One region of the Pseudomonas edsoni genome, then DNA from elsewhere that is predicted to be linked to it. Evidence: riboswitches for the same ligand, from Rfam matches in the RefSeq annotation. Region 1 holds a riboswitch; each other region holds the start of a gene.
What was found. Region 1 has a riboswitch for cobalamin ahead of C4J83_RS20490 (ABC transporter substrate-binding protein). Riboswitches for the same ligand answer to the same signal wherever they lie in the genome.
Positions count from the first base shown of each region.

Region 2: linked by a shared signal. The riboswitch ahead of C4J83_RS17640 (CbtB domain-containing protein) and the one ahead of C4J83_RS20490 (ABC transporter substrate-binding protein) in region 1 are both predicted to bind cobalamin.
Region 3: linked by a shared signal. The riboswitch ahead of C4J83_RS12320 (CbtB domain-containing protein) and the one ahead of C4J83_RS20490 (ABC transporter substrate-binding protein) in region 1 are both predicted to bind cobalamin.
Region 4: linked by a shared signal. The riboswitch ahead of cobO (cob(I)yrinic acid a,c-diamide adenosyltransferase) and the one ahead of C4J83_RS20490 (ABC transporter substrate-binding protein) in region 1 are both predicted to bind cobalamin.

Region 1 is NZ_CP027762.1:4,436,448-4,442,265, reverse strand. It holds gene C4J83_RS20500 (ABC transporter ATP-binding protein) at 212-976, opposite strand; gene C4J83_RS20495 (FecCD family ABC transporter permease) at 973-1,977, opposite strand; gene C4J83_RS20490 (ABC transporter substrate-binding protein) at 1,974-2,984, opposite strand; cobalamin riboswitch at 3,101-3,293, opposite strand; gene C4J83_RS20485 (hypothetical protein) at 3,405-3,839, shown strand; gene C4J83_RS20480 (ATPase domain-containing protein) at 3,836-5,302, shown strand; gene C4J83_RS20475 (sensor histidine kinase) at 5,312-5,818, shown strand, end outside.
Region 2 is NZ_CP027762.1:3,809,175-3,814,992, reverse strand. It holds gene C4J83_RS17665 (MFS transporter) at 1-166, shown strand, start outside; gene C4J83_RS17660 (YbjN domain-containing protein) at 240-713, shown strand; gene C4J83_RS17655 (LysR family transcriptional regulator) at 717-1,583, opposite strand; gene C4J83_RS17650 (DUF4865 family protein) at 1,677-2,237, shown strand; gene C4J83_RS17645 (CbtA family protein) at 2,227-2,928, opposite strand; gene C4J83_RS17640 (CbtB domain-containing protein) at 2,975-3,187, opposite strand; adenosylcobalamin (AdoCbl) riboswitch at 3,234-3,313, opposite strand; gene C4J83_RS17635 (histidine phosphatase family protein) at 3,385-3,939, shown strand; gene cobF (precorrin-6A synthase (deacetylating)) at 3,985-4,740, shown strand; gene C4J83_RS17625 (alpha/beta hydrolase) at 4,753-5,472, shown strand.
Region 3 is NZ_CP027762.1:2,628,561-2,634,378, forward strand. It holds gene C4J83_RS12290 (fatty acid cis/trans isomerase) at 1-310, shown strand, start outside; gene C4J83_RS12295 (acyltransferase family protein) at 375-1,397, shown strand; gene nfuA (Fe-S biogenesis protein NfuA) at 1,457-2,041, shown strand; gene cobM (precorrin-4 C(11)-methyltransferase) at 2,251-2,997, opposite strand; gene C4J83_RS12310 (cobalamin biosynthesis protein) at 3,067-3,459, opposite strand; gene C4J83_RS12315 (CbtA family protein) at 3,456-4,163, opposite strand; gene C4J83_RS12320 (CbtB domain-containing protein) at 4,175-4,363, opposite strand; cobalamin riboswitch at 4,462-4,668, opposite strand.
Region 4 is NZ_CP027762.1:4,748,670-4,754,487, forward strand. It holds gene cbiB (adenosylcobinamide-phosphate synthase CbiB) at 1-487, opposite strand, end outside; gene bluB (5,6-dimethylbenzimidazole synthase) at 484-1,134, opposite strand; gene C4J83_RS21945 (cobyrinic acid a,c-diamide synthase CobB) at 1,131-2,522, opposite strand; gene cobO (cob(I)yrinic acid a,c-diamide adenosyltransferase) at 2,519-3,130, opposite strand; cobalamin riboswitch at 3,211-3,460, opposite strand; gene C4J83_RS21955 (PQQ-dependent sugar dehydrogenase) at 3,560-4,873, shown strand; gene C4J83_RS21960 (C40 family peptidase) at 5,009-5,548, opposite strand; gene C4J83_RS21965 (C40 family peptidase) at 5,694-5,818, opposite strand, start outside.

The sequences.
Region 1 (5,818 bases):
ACTGACACACCGCCATCGCAGGCAAGCCAGCTCCCACAGAAAAGCAAAAGCAGTGCGGTGGTGGCGGTCTGTACTCGGTCAAACTGTGGGAGCGGGCTTGCCCGCGAAGGCGGCGGGTCTGCCGACTGACATGCCACTGACACACCGCCCTCGCAGGCAAGCCAGTTCCCACAGTTGATTGGTGGTGTTGTTAGGAGCCGCGGTCAGCTCATCAGTTCGAGCGCAACCGCAGGATCTGCGCGCCGTCAAATGGGTCTGTCAGGTAGTGCGCCTGTACCCCGAATGTCTCTTGCAATCGCTGCGGCGTCAGCACCTCCAGTGGCGGGCCCAGCGCCACCAGCCGCCCGCGGTCCAGCACGGCCAGGCGATCGCAGGTCAGTGCCTGGTTGAGGTCATGCAGCGCAATCAAGGTGGTCACCGGCAGGGCCTGCACGCCCTTCAAGATCGCCAGTTGATGCTGGATATCCAGGTGATTGGTCGGCTCATCCAGCAACAGAATCTGCGGCCGTTGCGCCAGGGCGCGGGCGATGTGCACGCGTTGGCGTTCGCCACCGGAGAGGCTGCGCCACGCGCGTTTGCTCAGGTGGGTGGCGTCTACGTCGTGCAGCGCCTGACCCACAATGGCGTCGTCTTCGTCAGACCACGGGCTCAGCGCCGACAGCCAGGGCGTGCGGCCCAGCGCCACGGCGTCGAACACGCGGATGGCATCGTCGGTATCAGCCTGCTGCTCCACCACGGCCAGTTGCTGCGCGATGGCGCGCCGGGATAGGCGGCCCAAGTGCTGGCCGCCCAACAGCACTTCACCGGACGCCGGTGCACGCAAACCGGCCAGCAGTTTGAGCAGGGTGGACTTGCCGGAACCGTTCGGCCCGACAATGCCCAAGGTTTCACCTTGCTGAACGTCCAAGTGGATATCGCGCAGCAACTCGGCATCGCGCACTTTGAACCCCAGGCCCGTGCAACTGAGCACCGTCATCGCGCATTTCTCCGGCCGATCAGGATCAGCGCAAACACCGGCGCGCCGACCAGCGCGGTGACCACGCCGACCGGAATCACCTGGCCCTTGATCAGCGTGCGCGAGAGCACGTCGGCGGCGATCAAAAACAGCGCGCCGCCCAAGGCGCTGGCCGGCAGCAGCCGTGAATGCCCGGTACCGACCAGCAGGCGCACCGCATGCGGAATCACCAGCCCGACAAAGCCAATGGAGCCGACAATCGACACCATCACCGCCGTCACCAGCGCCGCGCAGCCCACCAGCACAAACTGCACCCGGCGCACTGGAATGCCCAGCGAGGCCGCCGAGTCGGTGCCGAAGGTGAACGCGTCCAGCGCGCGGCGGTGCCACAGGCACACCGCCAGGCCTGCGACGGTCACCGGCACCGCCAGCCACACCGACGGCCAGCGCACCCCGCTGAGGTTGCCCAGCAGCCAGAACATAATGCCGCGTGCCTGCTCGGAGCTGGCGGACTTGGTGATCAGGAACGCCGTGAGGGCGTTGAACAGCTGTGACCCGGCGATGCCGGCGAGGATGATCTGGCCGGTGCCGCTCGCCGAGCCGCTGGCGCGCGCCAGCAGAATCACCAGCGCAAAGGCCGCCATGGCGCCGACAAACGCGCCTGCCGACAGCGAAACCAGCCCGCCGCCGACGCCGATCAGTGCCACCAATACCGCGCCGGTCGAGGCGCCGGCGCTGATGCCCAGCAGATAAGGATCGGCCAACGGGTTACGCAACAACGACTGCAAGATCACCCCGCACGTGGCCAACCCGGCACCGCACGCGGCGGCGACCAGGGCGCGGGTCAGGCGGTAGTTCCACACCACGCCTTCGTCGATCGGGTCGAGCACGTAACCGGCTGCCCACAGTTTGTTGGCAAGCACCTGCAACACCACCTGCGGCGCGATGGCGGTTTCGCCGATGGCCACGCCGGCGAGCACGGCGAGCAACAGCAGCGCCAGGGCGAGAAGGGTACGCATCATTTGCGCAGGTCGTAGCCGTCGATGGCGCCGGCCAGCTGTTCCAGGCCATCGAACGTGCGCACGCTGGCCTGCAATGCCAGGGCGTCGAGGATGATGATGCGGTTGTTTTTCACCGCGTCCATGTTGCGCGTCACCGGGTCACTGCGCAGGAACGCGAGTTTCTTTTCATGGTCGTCGGCGGGGTAGCGGCGCCGGTCCATGCGCGCGATCACCAGGAAGGTCGGGTTGGCCTTGGCGATGGTCTCCCAGCCGACGGCGGGCCACTCTTCATCGGACTGCACCACGTTGTGCAGGCCCAGGGTTTGGAGCATGAATTCGGGCACGCCCTTGTGGCCGGCCACGTATGGGTCGCTGGCCATTTCCGAGCTGGAGAACCACACCAATGCGCTGGCCTGCTTGAGGCCTTTGCTGTGGGCGGTGGCGATGGATTTGGCCAAGCGCGCCTTGAGTTCGTCGTTCAATTGTTGGCCGCGCGCCTGTACGTCAAAAATCTCGGCCAGTTGGCTGATGCTCTTATAGACGGTCTCGACGCGAAACGGCTCCAGCCGCGTGCCGTCGGCGCCCACCAGGTTGTCCTTGGCTTCGCAGTCGGAGGGCAGCAGGTAGGTGGGGATTTTCAGCTCGTGAAACTGCTCGCGGGTGCCGACCACACCTTGCGGGCCCACCACCCATTCCAGCTCGGCGGCCACCAGCTGCGGGCGCTTGGCGATCACCGCTTCGAAGCTGGGTTCGTTGTTGGCCAGGCGCTCAATGGCGTCGTTCTGCGCCTTGTATTGTGGCAATACGTTGTTGAACCACAGCGAGGTGCCGACCACTTTGTCGCCGACGCCCAGGGCGTAGAGCATTTCGGTGGCGGCCTGGCCGATGGTCACCGTGCGCGCAGGCGCCTGCTCAAAGGTCAAGGTGCTGCCGCAGTTCTGCACCGTCAGCGGGTAGTGAGTGGGCGCCGCTTGGGCCAGGGCACAAAAGCCCAGGGCGGTGATCAGGGCAGTAACGCGTGGCAGCATCGGGCAATCTCCGGGTAAACCGTACGTGGAACTGGGGAGGTACGGCTCGGAAATACACCCTGTAGCGCTGCGGGCATCGCAGGGCGCGGAGGTACTTCCCGGACACCCCGCCGGTTAGTGATTTTGCTGGGCCGGCAGGTCTCCTGACTGATGCGTCGTCGCCACGCTCCGGCCTTCCCGGGCAATGTCCAGTGGCGATGTGGAGCAGGCTCAGCACCTACAGTTGCGGGGGCAGTTCCGATTGGCGCAATGAACGCGCTTCGGATTCCCTATTAGTCCCGTGTGGGAACCGGCGCGTTATGGTAGTCGATCATGCCCGCAAGGGGGAGCCTGTCCATGCGCAATTGGCAGGCCGCCGGGGTCTCTATCTCCGGATATAGGGTGTACCATCGGTCTCTGTTCATCAGATATTAGTCAGACATGCCCACGCTTAGCGAAGAGAGCCGCCGGATCGTAGCTTCTCTGGCGCACCGTGTTGGTCCGCAGGCTGACACTGCAAGCATCGCCGCGGCAGTTGTTTCGATTTTGCAGGATGTGGGCGCAGCACTGGCGCCCATCATCGGCCAGCAAGGCGTTGCCGCGCTGTACCGTCGCAGCTTCCATCTGTGCGTCTCGACCCATCCACGCCTGGCCGCCACCTATGACAGGGTGCCGGCCGCGATGGACTTGATTGCCCTCAAATCCGTACTCGTCGAGCAGAACGAAACCGATGCGCTGTTTTTCGGTGAGGTGTTGCTGACTACCCTCTACGAGCTTCTGACCACGCTGATCGGGCCTTCACTCACCGCACGTCTGCTGGTTGGCGTGTGGCAGCCTTCTTCGAGCGACACCTCTTCGCAGGAAATTTCGCCATGAGCACCAAAGTGACTATCAACCGTCTGGCCACGGGTGTGCCAGGACTGGACGAGGTCCTGGGCGGTGGCCTGCCGGAGTTTTCGTTCAACCTGATCGCCGGCCCGCCAGGCTGCGGCAAAACCACCCTCGCGCACCAGATGATGTTCGCCCTGGCCACGCCGGAGCGCCCGGCGCTGTTCTTTACCGTGCTCGGTGAGCCGCCGCTGAAGATGCTGCGCTACCAGCAGCAATTCGATTTTTTCGACGACGCTGCCATTAACCGGTCGATTCGTTATATCAACCTGGCCGACGACACCCTGGCGGGCGACCTGGACGAGGTACTGCGGCGCATTGTCAGCGAGGTCGAGGCGCATTCGCCGTCGCTGGTGTTTGTCGATTCGTTCCGCTCCGTGGTGCTGGCCAGCCAGACCCAGCACAACCCGAACAACAACCTGCCGCAGTTCATCCAGCAATTGGGCATGTTGATGACCACGTGGCAGGCGACCACCTTCCTGATCGGCGAATACTTCACCGAGACCGACACCAATCCGATTTTCACCGTGGCCGATGGCCTGATCTGGCTGCGCCAGAGCGTTGAGCGCAATTCGATGGTGCGCAAGATGGAAATCATGAAGATGCGCGGCCAACCGACGTTGCCGGGGTTGCACACCTTTCGTATTGCCACCTCGGGGGTCAAGGTGTTCCCGCCGGCCGCCGTCAACCGTCTGGTTGAAGCGCCGTCGACGTTCCCGATCACCCGTCTGAAAATGGGCGTGCCGGCGCTCGATGAGATGCTCGGCGGCGGCCTGCCTCGGGGTTATTCGCTATTGGTGGCCGGCCCGTCCGGCTCGGGCAAGAGCATCCTGGCGGCGACCTTCCTCGCTGAAGGCGCGCGCAACGGCGAAACCGGGGTGATTGCGGCGTTCGAGCAACGGCCCAACCATTCGCAGAACCCGCAATTGGCCGAGTTGATCAAGAGCGGGAAAGTGGGCCTGGTGGACAGCCGCGCGCCGGACCTGTCCATCGACGAAATCGTGCAGCTGCTGCTCGGTGAAATCAGCCGGTTGAACGCCACCCGTGTAGTGATTGACTCGCTGTCAGGCTTTGAACTGGCGTTGGCGCCTACCTTCCGTGCGGATTTTCGCGAGTCGCTGTCACGCATGGTGACGGCGCTGACTGCCGTTGGGGTCAGCGTGTTGATGACCTCGGAGCTCGAAGACCGTTACACCGACCTGCGCTTCAGCCCTTATGGCACGGCGTTTCTGACCGACGCGATCATCGTGCAGCGCTATATCGAGGTGCAGAGCCGGTTACTGCGCATCATGGCCGTGGTCAAGGTGCGCGCCAGCGCCCACTCCGACCAACTGCGCCAGTACCACATCGACGATAACGGCCTGCAGATTCGCGACATGCTGCCGGAGCAGGAAGGGTTGCTGGGTGGGCACCCGACCCGGCAGGTTTCGGCGAAAACCAAACATGTGTGAGCCCGACTCATGAGTGGCGGCGACGGCAAGCATGAAAGTGAGCTGACCACGGCGGCTCACGAGCTGTTCCTCATTGGCCAAAAAACCGTTGAGGCGCGTGCGGCGCTCGCGGCGCTGCAGCAGCAACTGACTGACGCCAGCAGCCGTCTGGTGGATACCCAGCACGTCGAGCAGGTGATTGAAGCTAACCAGCAGTTGGTGCTGGCGATCCTCCTTGCGCAGTCGGACGCCGCCAGCCCGCCGCCCATGGAGGAACAACGCCTGTACCAGGAGCTTCGCGAGGCGAATGCGCAGTTGGTGATCGCGGCCCTCAGTGCGCAAGACCTGCAGGCCACGGCCGAGCGCGCGTTGAGTCAGCAGAAAAGCATCCTGGCGATGGTGGCGCATGAGCTGCGCAACCCATTGACGCCGATCAGCATGATCGCCGAGCGCATGGTTCGCATGCCCAGCGACCAGCTGCCGCGCATGCGTGCGCTGATTGAAGGTCAGGTGCAGCATATTTCACAGTTGGTCGAC
Region 2 (5,818 bases), 630 kb from region 1:
CTGGCTGATCAAGGTGACGGGCGACATCACCTCACCCTGGTATTTCTATGTGGCAACCGGTGTGGTGTCGTTGATCGCCCTGGTGGTGCTGCGCAAGGAAGATTTCGTCGCCAGTGGCAGCCCGTTGTTGGCGCCGGCGGGGGCCGTGCTGGCCACTGCCGCCTGATCGACTGCGGTTTTCGAAAACCCGGCTACGCTGTTTCAGGCGCCTATCATTGATCTTCAAGGAAGACCTGACCATGAGTGAACTGATCAACAGCGTTACCCCGAAAAGCCTGACTGAATTGCTGCAGGAAGCCGGCTATCGCGTCAACCAGACCGAACAGAACGGCATCGTGCAATTGCTCAGCGCGAGCCAGGGTATCGGCTTTGCCGTGCGCTTCGGCAACCCGGCGGCGGAGCAGGGCAGTTACGTCGACTTCACCTACAGCTGCGCCCTGCGCGTGCAAGGCGAATTGCCCGAAGGCCTGGCCCAGGTATGGAACGCATCGCGCCGTTTTGCGCGGTTGTCGGTGCAGGGTGAGTTCCTGCTGATGGAAATGGATGTGGTGGTGGCCGGTGTTGGCACCACGCACCTGCGCAGCCAGCTGGAACTGTGGGATCGCCTGCTGCAGGAGTTCATCGTCTACCTGCGTGACTACAGCCAGCAGGCGGCTCAGTTGCAGGCCCAGGCCGCCACCGCTGTGGCCAGCGAAGAAGCGCCCGTCGCCTGACACTCAGCGCTGCAGCACACCGCGAAACGTTGCGCTCAACGCGCGCAACGTTTCGCGCGAGCGTGCATCACTGATCCGGCTGTACAGCAGCACTTCACTGACGGGTAATGCGGGCAGGCCGTATTGCTCGCTCACGTCCACCGCCCCGGCCGGGGCCACGCGTGGGGCGAGGGCGGCGACCCCCAATCCGGCGCTCACGGCCGCGCCTACCGCCATCACACCACCGCCGACAAACACTTCGGTCCAGTCGATCCGCGCTGCATCCAGTGCTCTGACCGCCAGGTGCCGAACGCCACAGGGCGCGGCCATGGTCGCCATGCGCAGCGGTGTGCCGGGGCTGTGTTGCCAGTGGGGCGCGGCGAACCAGCCAAAGCGTTCGACCGCCAGCACTTCGCCGTCCTGGCGATCGCCTTCGTTGCGCACGATCACCGCGTCCAGTTCATTGCGATCAAACGCGGCCACCAGGTCGCGGGACGAGGCGATGCGCACCTCGAGAATCACCAGCGGGTCGTAGGCCGCGAGGCGGCTGAGCCAGGTGGGCAAGTCCGGCCCGGCCACGTGGTCGCTGATGCCGATCACCAAACGCCGTGGCGCGTGGGTGCCCAGGTCCGCCAGTGCCCGCTCATGGGCATTGAGCAGGACACGCGCGGCCACGATGAACTGCTCGCCTTGGGGCGACAGTTGCACATGGCGAGGCGTGCGTAGCAACAGGCGGTAACCGAGGCGTTCTTCCAGCCGCTTGAGCTTCAGGCTGATGGCGGCCTGGGAGGTGTCGAGCGCCTCGGCGGCGCGGGTGAAGCTGGCAAAATCAGCCACCAGCACGAAGGCGTGCACGGTGTCGATGTCCAGGGGTTTGAGCGCGTCAGTCATATCCAATCCTTATCGCACTTATATTCGGCCATATCTTGTTGAAATCATCGCCAGTGCGCAAGCTCAGTCCACATCTTGCACAGGAGCTTTGCCATGTTTGCCAAACAATATTCACACCGCCTGCCTGCCGACTACGACATGGACGTGATACGCCGGCGCGCCGCGCAACTGGGGCCGTTGTGGGATGACGCGCAAGGGCTGCTGTTCAAGGCGTTTATCGCGCAGACGCGTGGGCAGGCGCCGGGCAATGTGTATGCGTCGGTCTACCTGTGGGCCGACCCGTTGCAGGCCGCCGACTTTCTACTGGGCGAGCGTTTTCAAAAGGTGCTCGACAGCTTTGGCCGTCCGCACATCGAAAGCTGGTTGCCGCTGGATGTGCAGCGTGGGCCCGCGCAGCACGCGTTGAGCCTGTACCGAGAGGAGTGGCCGCTGGTGCCGGGGGCGGATCGGGCCGGGATCGTCGCCGAGGAGAAACGGCGCAATCAGCAGGTGGCCGACAGCCGCGACACGTTCGCGGTATGCCTGGCGCTGGATGTGCAGGCGTGGCGGCTGGTGCGCATCACCTTGTCGGGCAAGGCGCTGGATGCGGCGCATCCCGGAACGGGCTATGACGTGTTGTACCTGGCCCGCCCCGGGAGTCAGTTCAAGGGTTGAAGCGCGCTTTTGGCTGGCTGAGCTTGCGCTCGGCCACCGCGCCAAACACCAGGCCGAGGGTGGTCCACAGCACCAGCTGGATACCCAGCGACGCTACGCGGAACTTCCACAGCAGCACAGCCGAAAACGCCTCCGGCACTTCGTTGATCACCGGGAACAGGCTGCCGGCCACCGACACAATCACGATGTACAACGCCGCACCCAGAATCGCCCCGGCCCAGATGCCACGGCGGGCAATCAGCTTGCGTGCGGCGTTGATCGCAATCACCGCGGCCGCCACTGACACCAGCAGCATGAGGAAGAACAGCTTGGTGCGCTGCGCGATGGTTTCGGGGTCGCCCACCGATGGCGGGTTGGCCGGGTACTTGAGCCCTGGCACCACGGTAATTGCCACACATGCCGCCAGTGCCAGCAGCGCCGCCAGGCCACGCGGGCCGACCTTGCCGATGCGGCCCAGGGCGTAAGCGAACACCAGGGCGAAGAGGCCGCCCAGTGACACGCTGTACACCACCACGCCGGTGAACAGGCCGAAGGTGCTTTGCACCTCGCGGCTTACCAGTTCCTCTTCCGGCGCATCGCCGTGCATCTGTGCCATGTGGTCTTCAAAGGCGATGGCCTTGTCGATCTGCGGTTCACCAAAGGCCTTGGCGAAGCCGAAAGCCAGCACGCCGGCGAGCAAGCCCACCAGCATCCCGCGTAGGAGTAAATGCCCTGTCATGTCGTGTCTCTCTTATCGATTAATGGCAGGGGAAACCCAGCAGGTGGCGGCCGTCGTGCACAAATTCATGCACATACATGCCTTTGAACACAGCGGTGGCGCCTTGCTCGGCGCCGACAAAATAGAGCGCCAGCAGCAACAACAGGCCACCGAAGATCGCCCAAGGCAGAATTTCGCCCAAGGGCAGGGTGGGTCCATACACATCAGGGTTCGTTGCAGCGGTGTTAGCCATGAAGACCTCCAGGGATGACGCGTCCCGAAATGGATTGCGATTGGGCTGAAACAGGGTCTGGCTTACGGCTAAAAGGCCGAATACAGTGGCGCGACCGCGCCGGATTCGAACCGGCTTCCTCTTTCATGTTCGTTGTAACATGTTGAAACAACTTTGCCAGTCTACGCCGACTGCGCGTCGAAACAGAGTGAATTGTGATGCAGGCCACCCGCTTGACCTTGATATGCCATGCCGCCACGCCGTTGCAAAAACAGGGGCGGTTTCCCGATGACGAATCGGTGGCGATGCAGTGGCAGCCCGCGGCGTTGTCCCTGGCGGGGCGTTTCAAGAAACGCTCGCGACTGGTGTGTGGGCCCGAGGCCCGAACCCGACAAACCGCGGGCTTGTTCGGCGACAACGCGCAGGTCGAAGACGCGTTGCGCGACGGTGATTTTGGCACCTGGAAAGGCCAGGCCATCGCCCAGCTCGACAGCCATGCATTGAGTGACTGGATGACCAACAGCACCAGCGCGCCTCACGGCGGTGAGTCGGTGGAGCAGATTTGCGTGCGAGTCGCTGACTGGATGAAAAGTCTCGAAACCCAGCCCGGGCAGGTAGTGGCCATCACCCACCCGTTTGTGATTCGCGCCGCGATGCTGTACGTGTTGCAGTTCCCTATGTCGATGTTCTACCTGATTGACGTCGAGCCGCTGTCCGCCACTGAACTGCGCTTTAACAACGTGTGGCGCCTGCGTCTGGAAACTCACGCCTGAGCGCGTGAACATGGCAAAATCCACGCCCCGCAATGAGAGCAACCCATGAAACGCATCCTGATCATCGGCATTGGCGCCGGCAACCCTGACTACATCACGATGCAAGCCGTCAAGGCGCTGAACCGCACTGACGTGTTTTTTCTGATGGACAAGGGCCAAAGCAAAGACAAGCTGATCGACCTGCGCCGCGAGATCTGCCAAACCTACATAACCGAGCCTGGCTACCGTTTCGTCGAGGCCGACTGCCCCGAGCGCGTGCGCGGCGATATCGACTACACCACCGCCGTGCAGGACCTGAATCGCGACAAGCAGCAGACCTTCGAGCACATGATCAACGAGCAGATGGCTGACGGTGAAGTGGGCGCGTTCCTGGCCTGGGGCGACCCTGCGCTGTACGACAGCACCATCCGCATCCTGCAGGCGATTCTGGCCAGTGGCCGCAGCGTCTTCGAGTTCGAAGTGATCCCCGGCATCACCAGCGTGCAAGCCCTGGCCGCCCAGCACAAGGTGGCGCTGAACCGCATCGGTCGGTCCATCGAGATCACCACCGGGCGCCGGTTGGCGGCGGGGCAGGCGAGTGATGCGGACACTTTGGTGGTCATGCTCGACGCCGAAGATTCCTACCGCAGCGTGGCCGATCAGGATATGGATATCTACTGGGGCGCCTACCTGGGCACGCCGGACGAAATCCTCATCAGCGGCAAGGTCAGTGAAGTGGCTGAGCAAATCCAACAGGTGCGCAAGGCGGCGCGTCTGGAAAATGGCTGGATCATGGACACTTACTTGTTGCGCAAACCCTGAGGTCACTTTCCCATGCTCAAACTCTTTGCCCTGGCACTGACCCTGATGGCCAGCGCCGCCCACGCCGACGCCACGCTGCACACCGATTTGCCCCTGTCTTATCTGGAACAGACCCAGAGCGATGCGCGCAATCAGCCGTTGGTGATTTTCCTGCACGGTTTTGGCAGCAACGAGGAAGACCTGTTTGGCATCAAGGACGCGCTGCCGTCCACCTGGACCTACCTGTCGGCACGTGCGCCGATGCCCGTGGACCCCCAGGGTTATCGCTGGTTTACCAAGACGCCGGATGACGGCGACTACAATGGCGAAACCGCCGACCTGCAACGCAGCGCCGCGCTGATCGAAGACTTTGTGGGCAAGGCCACAGCCAAATACCACACGCACAGCGATCGGGTGTTTCTGGTGGGGTTCAGCCAGGGCGCGATCATGTCGTACGAGGTGGGCTTGCGAAAGCCCGCGTTGGTGCGCGGCATCGCGGCCTTGAGCGGCAGTGTATTGCCGGTGCTCAAGGCTGAACTCAAGCCCAGCGAATCCTTGGGCAAATTGGCGATCTTTATCGGTCACGGCACTCTCGACCAGGCGCTGCCGTATGCCTCGGCGACGCAGGCCAATGAGGTACTGGTGGGCCTTGGATTGACGCCGGAGTTTCACGGGTATCCGGGCATGCCGCACACCGTCAGTGAGACCGAAGTGCAGGACCTTAAAGCCTGGTTGGAGAACAGCCTGAAGTGAACCGGCGGGTGAGGGCTGCTGCGATAGTCATTATTCGTTTGCTAGCTTTGAGTGCCTGCTGGTTGCTGCGCTAATGGCCTTTCTGTGCGAGCAGGCTTGCTCGCGAATGCGGTGTTTCAGTCAGCTCATGTATCACTGGCACACCGCCTTCGCGAGCAAGCCCGCTCCCACAAGTTGACCGAGTTCAGCTGCAAGCACCGCACTGCTTGGCTTTTCTGTGGGAGCGGGCTTGCCTGCGATGCGAGCGCCTCGGTACATCAGACATACCCAGGTGATGCCATCGCAGGCAAGCCAGCTCCCACATTTGACCGGGTACACCTTTGATTGGGTGCACCAAGATCCAACT
Region 3 (5,818 bases), 1.8 Mb from region 1:
TGTGGCGTTCCTGTTGGGTGAGGCTTATCGCTATCAACCGGGCCTGGACACTGTGACCATCTACCCCGGTGTGCTCAGCAGCTACCCGAATTTCATCTTCAATATCCCCGCGCAGGAAGTGCCGGAGTTTGTGGCGGCAATGGAAAATGCCAGGGACGCCAAGCGCTTCGAGAAGATCGTCGATCGCTGGGGCGTGCGCCGCAGCCATCCGCTGTTCTGGCAGTATTTCCATGACGCGTCGCGGTACATCCGCGAAACCACGCCGGTGGAAGAAGGCGTGCTGGACATGAACCGCTACGAGAATCTTTGATCGACCTTTGGCCGTCCGCCATGGTCCCAACTTCATCTAGATGAGTTGGGAAGGGCGGCAAACAATGTTGATCTCGGTACAGGCGTTGCGCGCGCTGGCGGCCTGGACGGTGGTAGGGCACCACTTCATGCAGATTTTCTTCGGTTTCAAGGCGGACACGGCCTTGGGAAGGTTATTTGTCGAAAAGGGCGCCGCGGGCGTGGACGTGTTTTTTGTCATCAGCGGCCTGGTGATTTTCCTGTCTACCCAGGACAAGGACCTGCCGCCCTGGCGTTTCCTGTTGTACCGTTTGCTGCGCATCGTGCCGGCCTACTGGTTCTACACGCTGCTGATGGCATTACTGGTGGTGGTCGCCCGGCCAATGCTGCCGGACCAGAGCGTCGATGCCGCCCATGTGTTGATGTCGCTGTTGTTTATTCCTTCGCAAAACCCCGGCGGTTATGGCGTGTACCCGACCCTTAACGTCGGTTGGACGCTGAACTACGAGATGCTTTTTTACCTGCTGTTTGCCTGGGCCTTGCTGTTCCGTCGGCAATGGCGACTGCTGGTGGTGGCGGCATTGTTGTTTGCGGTCTGCGAGGCCTGGACCTCGTTTGGCTGGATCAGTGAGTTCTATCGCTCGGACATTGTCGTCGAATTTCTGATGGGCATCGGCATCGGCATGCTCTACCGCAAGGGCTGGATTCGCCCGGGGTTATGGCTGCCGCTGCTGGGAATCGTCGCAGCGCTGCTGGCGATCTATCATTGGCCGGCCTCGCCCCGCGCCTTGACCTGGGGCCTGCCCAGCGCGGTGTTGGTGGTGGCGTGCGTGGCGCTTGAGCGATTCTTCGTCAACTATCGTCTGTTTAAAGTACTCGGGGACTGCTCCTATTCGGTGTATTTGCTGCACGTGCTGGTGCTTTCGGCCGGCGGTTATCTGGCCCAGCGTTACGCCCTGAACCCTTATGCCGTGCTGGCCGTGTGCGTGGTGATCATCGGCCTGAGCGCCATGGGCAGCTACCGATGGCTGGAGCAGGGCAGTTATCGCGTGCTCAAAGGCTGGTTTGATGGCGACGAGCGGTCGAATTTATCCCGACAAAAACACTAGGACTTTGTACCTCTGTAATGATTTGGCGTAAACTGCCCGCAAGCCTGTGAGGAGTTTCCATGACTGCCATAACCATTACCGACGCCGCCCACGATTACCTGGCCGACCTGCTGTCCAAGCAGAACACCCCAGGTATCGGCATCCGCGTCTTTATCACCCAGCCCGGCACCCAATACGCCGAGACTTGCATTGCCTACTGCAAGCCCGGAGAAGAGAAGCCTGAAGACACCGCCCTGGGGCTGAAAAGCTTCACCGCGTACATCGACAACTTCAGCGAAGCCTTCCTCGATGACGCCGTGGTCGACTACGCCACCGACCGCATGGGCGGCCAGTTGACCATCAAGGCGCCCAACGCCAAGGTGCCGAATGTCAACGCTGACAGCCCGGTCAACGAGCGCATCAACTACTACCTGCAAACCGAGATCAACCCGGGGCTGGCCAGCCACGGCGGTCAGGTCAGCCTGATTGATGTCGTCGAAGACGGTATTGCCGTACTCAAGTTCGGCGGCGGTTGCCAGGGCTGCGGCCAGGCAGACGTGACCTTGCGTGAAGGCATCGAGCGCACCTTGCTCGAGCGCATCCCCGAGCTCAAGGGCGTACGCGACGTCACCGACCACACGCAGAAAGAAAACGCCTACTACTGAGTAAGGTGTTCGCTGCGAACAAAAAACGGCGCCCCGTGAGCGCCGTTTTTTTATGCTTAAAATTCAGAGTCTTGCGCGGTATTCCTGCCAAATAAGATTAACTGTGGGAGCGGGCTTGCTCGCGAATGCGGTGTATCAGTCAGTACATCTGCAACTGACCCACCGTCTTCGCGAGCAAGCCCGCGCCCACATTGTTTGAGCGCATTGCTTCAGGGCCGATAGAGGTGCGCGTGGCCTGCACGGTACAGCGAGGATTCACTGAAGCTGTCATTCGCCAGCACCCGCCCGACCACAATCAGTGCCGTACGCCGAAAGCCTTTAGCCGCCACTTTCTCGGCAATATCACTCAGCGTACCCACCACCCAATCCTGATCTGGCCACGTCGCCCGGTGCACCACGGCAATCGGGCAGTCTGCGCCGTAATGCGGCAGCAGCTCGGCGACGATCTTGGACAGATGATTAACCCCCAAGTGAATCGCCATGGTCGTGCCGTGGCGCGCCAGGCTGTCGAAGTCTTCACCGGCCGGCATGCTGGTTTTATCCGCATAGCGCGTCAGGATCACACTCTGGGCGATATCCGGCAGGGTCAACTCCGTCTCCAGCAACGCCGCACACGCCGCCACCGCCGTGACGCCCGGAATGATCTGGAACGGTATGCCCAACTCGCGCAAGCAGCGAATCTGCTCGCCAATCGCCCCGTACAGGCTGGGGTCGCCGGAGTGCACGCGCGCCACATCCTGGCCCTTGGCATGGGCAGCCTTGATCAGGTCGATGATCTGTTCCAGGTGCAATTCGGCGCTGTTGACCACCTGTGCCGCCTGATGACCTTCCAACACCGCCGCTGGCACCAATGAGCCGGCATAGATGATCACCGGGCAACTGCGGATCAACCGTTGGCCTTTGACGGTAATCAATTCCGGGTCGCCGGGGCCTGCGCCGATGAAGTAGACGGTCATGGGAATTCCTGTTGAAAAACGGGCGAGCATGAAGATTGCTCATGATCGAGAAGGGCAATTATCGGGTTTTTAGTCAGCGCCGGCCAATGCAAAGGTGGCCTGGGCGACTTTTTTGCGCGTGATCAGCAGGTGGGCGGGGCGGTGGGAGAGCTGTTCAGCCAGGGCCAGGGCGGCACTTTCGGCGATGCCGTAACAGCCGGTATGGGCAAACGCGACTGCCGATCTGTGACTGAGGCGCGGTTCAAACACCGCCAATTGCGTTGCGCTGAAACACCGCAACGGCAGGTTCAACATGTGCGCCAGGGCAAGCAGCCCCGGTTCATCCCGTTTGCGGTCGATACTGGCCAGCGCGGTGATGCGCTGGCGCTCGATACCGCCCTCGGCCAGGGCGGCGTCAAACAGGCCGAGCAGGGTGTGAACATCGCACCCGCGCTGGCAACCCAGCCCGACCACCAGCGTCATGCCGAGTATTGATCGTCGCGGTTGCGGCGAAACAGCCAGGCGCTGATCAGACCCAGTGCCAGCCAGAACGCGACGTTGGTCAGTTGCGAGGCGATCTTGAACTGGGCTTCCAACGCTTCTGGAGCCAGCATCGAATGCACTTCAGGTTGCGGCGCGCCGATCACATGCGGCACGGCCAGGATCGCCACGCCCAGCCCTTTGAGCAGCCAATTGCGACCAAACACCAGCAGCGCGATACCCGCAGCCGTGGACGCCGCCGTGCCGATCCACCAGATCTGCCGCTGCGCCAGGTCGGCGGCAGCGGTGCCCGGCAACTCCGGTGGCAGGCCCAGGGTGGGCGCCAGTACAAACGTCGCGTAACCGGCCAAGCCCCACAGCAGCCCTTGAGCGGTGCGGGTTGGCGCGCGCAAGGTGTAAAGGCCGGCCAGCATCAATGCGAAACCGACCGCAACCACCAAGTTACCGCCAGTGGTGGACAGCACGCGCTGCCAGCCGTTTTCCGGCTCCCAGGCTTCGGCGTCGTGGGTGTGAGCGGCGGCGCCTTCAGCGTGCACATGGGGCACGACTTCGGCAGCGGCCGGTGCGTTTTCAAAGGTTTCCGCCTGCAGAATCAGCGGGGCGACCCAGAAGCTTTGCAGCAGAGTCAGCAGCAGGGCGGCGAGCAAGCCGGTGAAGCCTGCGGTTTGGGCTATGCGCTTGATCATGTCGGCAGGTCTCAGTGGCACGGGAACGCGGCGCTGTGGCGGGTATCGTGGGCAGCGTTGTGCACCGCCTCGATATGCGAGAAACCGGCGAAATACACCAGGCACGCGCCGAGGATCGACGCACCGATGGCGGCGGTCAGGCGTTGGCTCAGGGTGGCGGTGCTACTGGCGGAGTGCGAGGTGCTGCTGATGATCGACATGGGCGCGTCCCTTCGGGTTTCGGGGTGAAACGAGCGCATGAAAACCCTGCGAGCCGGGCACGCAGGGTTCTGAACAGCGCCCGCCCACCGCGGGTTTGTTATCTGAAATTTTTCGGGCCGGTCTCCGGGCTTGCGAGGGACGCTGGGTCTAAAAAGCATCGCCTTCCCATGCCGTACAGGCACAGTGGTTATGACGCTTCGCTCGCTTACCGTTGCGGGGGCAGCACCGGACTTCTCATGCGCAGGCATAAGTCACCGGTTTCCCGTTTCACCCTGTGAAGGGCACCCGAAACAAGGTGTGTAGGAGAGCATGGGGGTGGGAGGGGAGTCAAATGGGATGTTTGGTGTACATATCCGTTGCTGCGGTCACGGCCACTTAGGGTTCCGCTCTTACAGCGGGTCACTTTTGGCAAACGCCCCAAAAGTAACCAAAAGGTCTTTGCCCCACCACTCGGCACCTCGCTTAGGCTCGGTGTGCCCTCACTCCGGCTTGAATCCGTGGGCCGCCGCGACGGGCCATCCATGGCCCAACACGGCTAACCCGGCGTCCTGCCGGGTTACCCACGGATTCAAGCCTGCGTTCGGCCAGCGTGGTTGACGGGGCCTGTCAGATCAAAGTCAAAAGCAGATCAAAAGCAGAGCACGGCGGCCTGAAAGCCGACCTGAGTGGTTGAAGCAAAAGCGGATCAAAAGCACAGCAACACATCTGTATCTGATGCACTGCGATCCAAATGTGGGAGCGGGCTTGCTCGCGAAGGCGGTGGGTCAGTTAGCTCATGTGTAGCTGACACACCGCCTTCGCGAGCAAGCCCGCTCCCACAAGTTGACCGAGTTCAGCCTCCACCACCGCAGTGCATTGCTTTTGCTTTTCTGTGGGAGCTGGCTTGCCTGCGATGCAGGCACCTCGGTGTGTCAGGTACACCGGGTTGATGCCATCGCAGGCAAGCCAGCTCCCACATTTGATTGAGTTCAGCCTCCAAGATCAGGCCGGCTGTCAGGCCGCCTCGCGTCCGCTTTTGATCTAACCACTCAGGTCGGCTACCAGGCCGCCGTGCTCTGCTGTTGATCTTGATCTGCTTTTGACTTTGATCTTAGGCGCCCCGTTAAACCACGCTGGCCGAACGCAGGTTTGAATCCGTGGGTAACCCGGCAGGACGCCGGGTTAGCCGTGTTGGGCCATGGATGGCCCGTCACGGCGGCCCACGGATTCAAGCCTTCGTTCGGGCACACCGAGCCTAAGCGAGGTGCCGAGTGGTGGGGCAAGAGCCCTTTGGTTACTTTGGGGCTTTTCCAAAGTGACCCGCTGTAAGAGCGGAACCTATAGCCGCCGTGACCGCAGCAACGGATGTGTACACCAACCAACCAACCAACCAACCAACCAACCCAACCCAACCCAACCCAACCCAACCCAACCCAACCCAACCCAACCCCATCATTGACCATCCCCCACGCACT
Region 4 (5,818 bases), 310 kb from region 1:
CGCCGGGCACGCCGGCCACGACAAACCAGAACAGCGCGGCGAACACCGCATCGCTGCCGTTCTCGAGCACCGATTCAGTCGCAGCGCGCGCGACTTCAGTGCTGTCCAGTTCGCTGGTCTGACGGCTGACGAGGTAGCTCACGCGTTTACGCGCTTCATCCAGGTCACCGCTGCGCAACGCCTGGGCGACTGGAAGCACGTGCTCGCCAAGGCTGCGCATGCCCAGCGCCATGTACAGCGCCAGAATCTCCAGCACCCAGCCGATATACGGCGCCCACGACAACACGGTGGCCAGCAACGTCAGCGGCACCACCGCGATAAACCAGGCGGTCACGCCATGGCTGCGCCACCCGCGGCCGCCGCTGTTGAAACGTTGCTCGATACGCCCGGCAAAGTTGCCGAACGCCACCAGCGGATGCCAGCGCCTGGGCTCGCCCAGCAGCGCATCCAGCGCCACCGCAGCGACACACAGCAAGGCCACACTCATTGACTCACTCCCCACACATTCTCATACACCATGTCACTCAGCGGCCGAGGTTCGGTCCAGCCTTCGAGTTGCAACATTGGTGCCGGGTAGAACTCGGCCACCGGGCCCAGGCACAACACCGCCAAGGGCTTTGCACCCGCCGGCAGCCGCAGTAGGTCGGCCAGGGCCTGGGGTTCGAACAACGAAACCCAGCCCATCCCAAGGCCTTCGACGCGGGCGGCCAACCACAGGTTCTGGATTGCACAGGATAACGAGGCCATGTCCATTTCCGGCAAGGTGCGCCGGCCAAAGATGTGGCGCTCGCGATCATCCATCAGCGCGGCCACCAGCACTTCGGCGCAGTCATGGATGCCTTCGACCTTGAGCTTCATGAAGTCGTCGGAGCGCTGGCCCAGAGCCTCGGCGGTGCGCACGCGCTCTTCTTCCACCAACTGTTGGATTTGGCCGCGCAGCGCGCGGTCACTGATTCGGATGAATCGCCACGGTTGCATCAAGCCGACGCTGGGCGCCTGGTGTGCGGCCTGGAGCAGGCGTTGCAGCAACTCGGGGGCCACGCTGCCGCCGGTGAAGTGGCGCATGTCGCGGCGTTCGGCGATAGCGCGGTAGACGGCGTCGCGGTCGGCTTGGGGGAAGGCGTTGTCCGTCATGGCCTTTTCGCGAGCAAGCCCGCTCCCACATTGGATTGAGTTTCAACTCGGTCAGTTGTGGGAGCGGGCTTGCCCGCGATAGCGGTCTCAGGGCCAGGCGCAAACAATGCAGCCACCGCCGCCGGATTGGAGGGGAAATAAAAGTGCACGTAGGAAGCCGTCATCCGCCCCTGCCTGTAAACCGCTTCGGCGCCACGCCCGCCGTTAGGGCTCAAGCCTCGGGCGATCGGCGCCCATTCGGTGCTGGTCAGCGAATGATGATAGGTATGGCCGCGCAGCACGCCTTCCGGCAACTCGACACTTTGCAAAGCCAGCGCCGCCAGCTTCTTTTGCATCACCGCGTCGCCCTGCAGCAGGCCAACCAATTCGGCACGGGTGCCGTCGACATCGGTCAGCGAGTCCAGCAGGTAGAGCATGCCGCCGCACTCGGCGAGCAACGGTTTGCCTGCCGCGTGATGCGCGCGAATGGCGTTAAGCATCGGGGTGTTTTCCGACAGCGCCTGGTGGTGCAATTCCGGGTAGCCACCGGGCAGGTAGAGGCTGTCGGCCTCAGGCAATTGGCTATCGTGAATCGGCGAGAAGAAGCGCAATTCGGCGCCCATCGCGCGCAGCAGGTCGAGGCTGGCGCCGTAGGTAAACGCAAAGGCTTCGTCGCGGGCCACGGCGATGCGCACGCCCGCCAGCAGCGGCTCGGCCTCGATCACTTCGGGCGCGGCGAACGTCACCGGTGGCGGCACGGCGACTTCGCAGCTGCTGCCCAGGGCATGGGCGGCGGCGTCCAGGCGCATATCGAGGTCATTCAATTCGCTGGCTTGCACCAGGCCCAGGTGGCGGCTGGGCAACTCGATGCCGGTTTCACGCGACAACGCGCCGTACCAGCGCAGGCCTTCAGTGAGGCTGCCTTCAAGCAATTGCGCATGGCGCAGGGTGCCAACGCGGTTGGCCAGCACACCGGCGAACGGCAGGTCCGGCTGATAGCGCGCCAGGCCCAGGGCCAGCGCGCCGAAGGTCTGGGCCATGGCGGTGCCGTCGATCACGCCCAGCACCGGCACACCAAAGTGCCGCGCCAGGTCGGCGCTGGAGGGCGTGCCGTCGAACAGGCCCATCACGCCTTCGATCAGGATCAGGTCAGCTTCGCCCGCCGCTTCCCACAGCAAACGGCGACTTTCCTGCTCGCCGACCATCCACATGTCCAACTGGTACACCGGCGCACCGCTGGCGCGCTCGTGAATCATCGGGTCGAGAAAGTCCGGCCCGCACTTGAACACGCGCACCTTGCGTCCCAGGTTGCGGTGCAAACGCGCCAGCGCCGCGGTGACGGTGGTTTTGCCCTGGCCGGATGCCGGTGCGGCGATCAGTACGGCCGGGCAATGACGGGGCTGGTTCAAAGTTCGACGCCCTTCTGTGCCTTGATACCGGCCTGGAACGCGTGCTTGAGCATGCCCATTTCGGTGACGGTGTCGCCCATTTCGATCAACTCGGGCTTGGCGCCACGGCCGGTGACCACCACGTGCTGCATCGGCGGGCGGGCTTGCAGGTCGCTGAGTACCTGGTCCAGATCAAGGTAGCCGTGCTTGAGGGCGATGTTCAGCTCATCCAGCACGACCAGGCCGATCGACGGGTCTTGCAGCAATTGGCGCGAAACTGCCCAGGCGGCTTCGGCGGCGGCGATGTCGCGCTGGCGGTCCTGGGTTTCCCAGGTAAAGCCTTCGCCCATCACGTGAAAGCGCACTTGCTCGGGGAAGCGACGGAAGAACAACTCCTCGCCGGTGCTGTTGCGCCCCTTGATGAACTGCACCACGCCGCACTGCATGCCATGGCCCATGGCGCGGGCGAGCATGCCAAACGCCGAGCTGCTTTTGCCTTTGCCGTTGCCGGTCAATACCAGCAACAAGCCGCATTCGTTCGGGGAATTGGCGATGCGTTCATCGATCACGGCTTTTTTGCGCAGCATGCGCGCCAGGTGGCGTTCGTCGCGGTCGGGGGAATCGGTCATGGCAGCTCTCCGTTGGGGCTGGACAAAAAACGGCGGGCAGGAAAATAGACACACAGACAGCCAAGCATCGCCCACCGTGATGCTGTTGGATGATCCAGGCCGGTCTCCGGGCTCATGAGTGGCGCTTGCTCAGCGAGCGAGCAGGCCGACGGCGCGCCTTCCCATATCACGCGGATACAGTGGCAAAAGGCACCGTCTTGACTCATTTACCGTTGCGGGGGCAGCGCCGGAATCGCGGCAGCACTGTGTACAAGTGCGCTCACTCACCGGCTTCCCTGTTTCACTCTGTCGACCCACAGGTCACAGAGCACCTGGAACAAGCCGCGAAGGTTAGTGGGTTGGGGGTGGAGCGTCAATTAAAGCCGGCCTTGCACTTGAACGATCGGACCGGCAAACGCCTCTACCCTTACAGGTATCAAGGAGAAAACCATGCATAAAACCAGACTTGCCTTACTGATCATGCTCGCAGGCACCCTCGCCGCCTGCGGTGAAAGCTCCACTCTGCAGGTGTCCGACGGCACCGGGCCTTCACCCAAGCTGCCGGAGCCGAACAAAACCCTGATCCCCACGGTGAACATCGCCCCGGCGATTGGCTGGCCAGACGGCGCGAAGCCGACAGCTGCCGCCGGCACTCAGGTCGCGGCGTTTGCAGAAGGCCTGGACCACCCGCGCTGGCTGTATGTATTGCCCAACGGCGACGTGCTGGTGGCGGAAACCAACGCGCCGCCCAAGCCGGATGACGCCAAGGGTATTCGCGGCTGGGTGATGGAGAAGGTCATGGGGCGCGCCGGTGCCGCCGTGCCGAGCCCGAACCGCATCACCCTGCTGCGCGATGCCGACCACGATGGCGTGGCCGAGACCCGCACCGTGTTCCTGGAGAACCTCAACTCGCCGTTCGGCATGACCCTGGTCGGCAACGACCTGTACGTGGCGGACTCGGACAAACTGCTGCGCTTCCCTTATCAGCCGGGCGAAACCGCGATCAAGGCCGCCGGCACCAAGGTGGTCGACCTGCCGGGTGGCAGCATCAACCACCACTGGACGAAAAACGTGGTGGCCAGCAAGGACGGCAGCAAGCTGTACGTGAGTGTCGGCTCCAACAGCAACGTCGGCGAAAACGGTCTGGCAGCCGAGGAAGGCCGCGCGGCAATCTGGGAAGTCGACCGTGCCACAGGCCAGCACCGTATTTTCGCCTCCGGCCTGCGCAACCCCAACGGCATGGCGTGGGAACCGCAGAGCGGCAAGCTGTGGACGGCGGTCAACGAGCGCGACGAGATCGGCAGCGACCTGGTGCCGGACTACATCACGTCGGTCAAGGATGGCGCGTTTTATGGCTGGCCATTCAGCTACTACGGGCAACACGTGGATGTGCGCGTCACGCCGCAGAACCTGGACTTGGTCGCCAAGGCCATCGCTCCGGACTATGCCGTGGGGCCGCACACCGCGTCATTGGGCCTGACCTTCGCCGAGGGCAGCAAACTGCCGGCGCAGTTCAGCAACGGCGCGTTTATCGGCCAGCACGGTTCGTGGAACCGCAAACCGCACAGTGGCTATAAGGTGATCTTCGTGCCGTTCGAAGGCGGCCAACCCAAGGGCCAGCCGGTGGATGTGCTGACCGGGTTTCTCAACAGCGATGAGAAAGCCATGGGCCGACCGGTCGGCGTGGTGATTGATCAGCAGGGAGATTTGCTGGTGGCCGATGACGTGGGGAATAAGGTGTGGCGGGTGTCGGCAGCCAAATAGCCGAGTTCGGGTACAGCGCAAAACCAATGGGGGAGCGGGCTTGCTCGCGCAAGCGGAGTGTCAGCCATCAGGCGTATCGACTGACCCACCGCCTTTGCGAGCAAGCCCGCTCCCACATCGGGATCTGCACTCGCCTTACGGGTTGCGCGCCAGATTCGCCGGCAACACGCGCTTGGCGCTCAGGTAGGCATTTTGCCAATAGGCTTTGGACAGCGTATCCAGCTTCACCGTGCCGCCGGTCTGCGGTGCATGCACGAATCGCCCTTCGCCCACGTAGATACCCGCGTGGCTTACTTGGGAGCCGCCGCCAGTGGCAAAGAAGATCAGGTCGCCGGTCTGCAGGTTATTTTCGCTCACGTCCTGCGCACGCATCACGATCAATTCTCGGGTGGTGCGCGGCAGGCTGATGCCCGCAGCGTCACGGTAGACAAACCCGATCAGGCCGCTGCAATCAAACCCGGAGTCCGGCGTGTTGCCGCCCCAGCGATAAGGCGTGCCGACCAGGCCCAGCGCACGGAAGAGCACGTCTTCGGCGGCCGGCGAGAAATTTTGCGTGGAGTAATTGAACACCGGCTTAGGCTTGACCACTACGGGAGCGGGCGGCGGTGGACGGCTTGCGCAGGCGCTGAGGAGCGCGGCGCAAACAAGAAGAATGAGGCGGGCTGAGGTCGACATGGGCAGAACAATCCTGGTCTGGATGCGGCTTTTCGCTGCCGAACGCTGAAAACCAGAACGCGCAAGCAAAGCTCGCGCGAACGGATTACAACAATATCCAGGGATTCTAGCGCTTACACGTCAAACTTCAAGTATCACTTTAACTTTACTTGCTAGCGGTAACTGTCGTCGGGGCCATGGCGAGTGCACGCTTGGCTTCGATGAAGGTTTTGCTCCAGTAACTGTCACCCAGGTTGTCGACGCGGACACCGCCACTGCGACGGCTGCTGG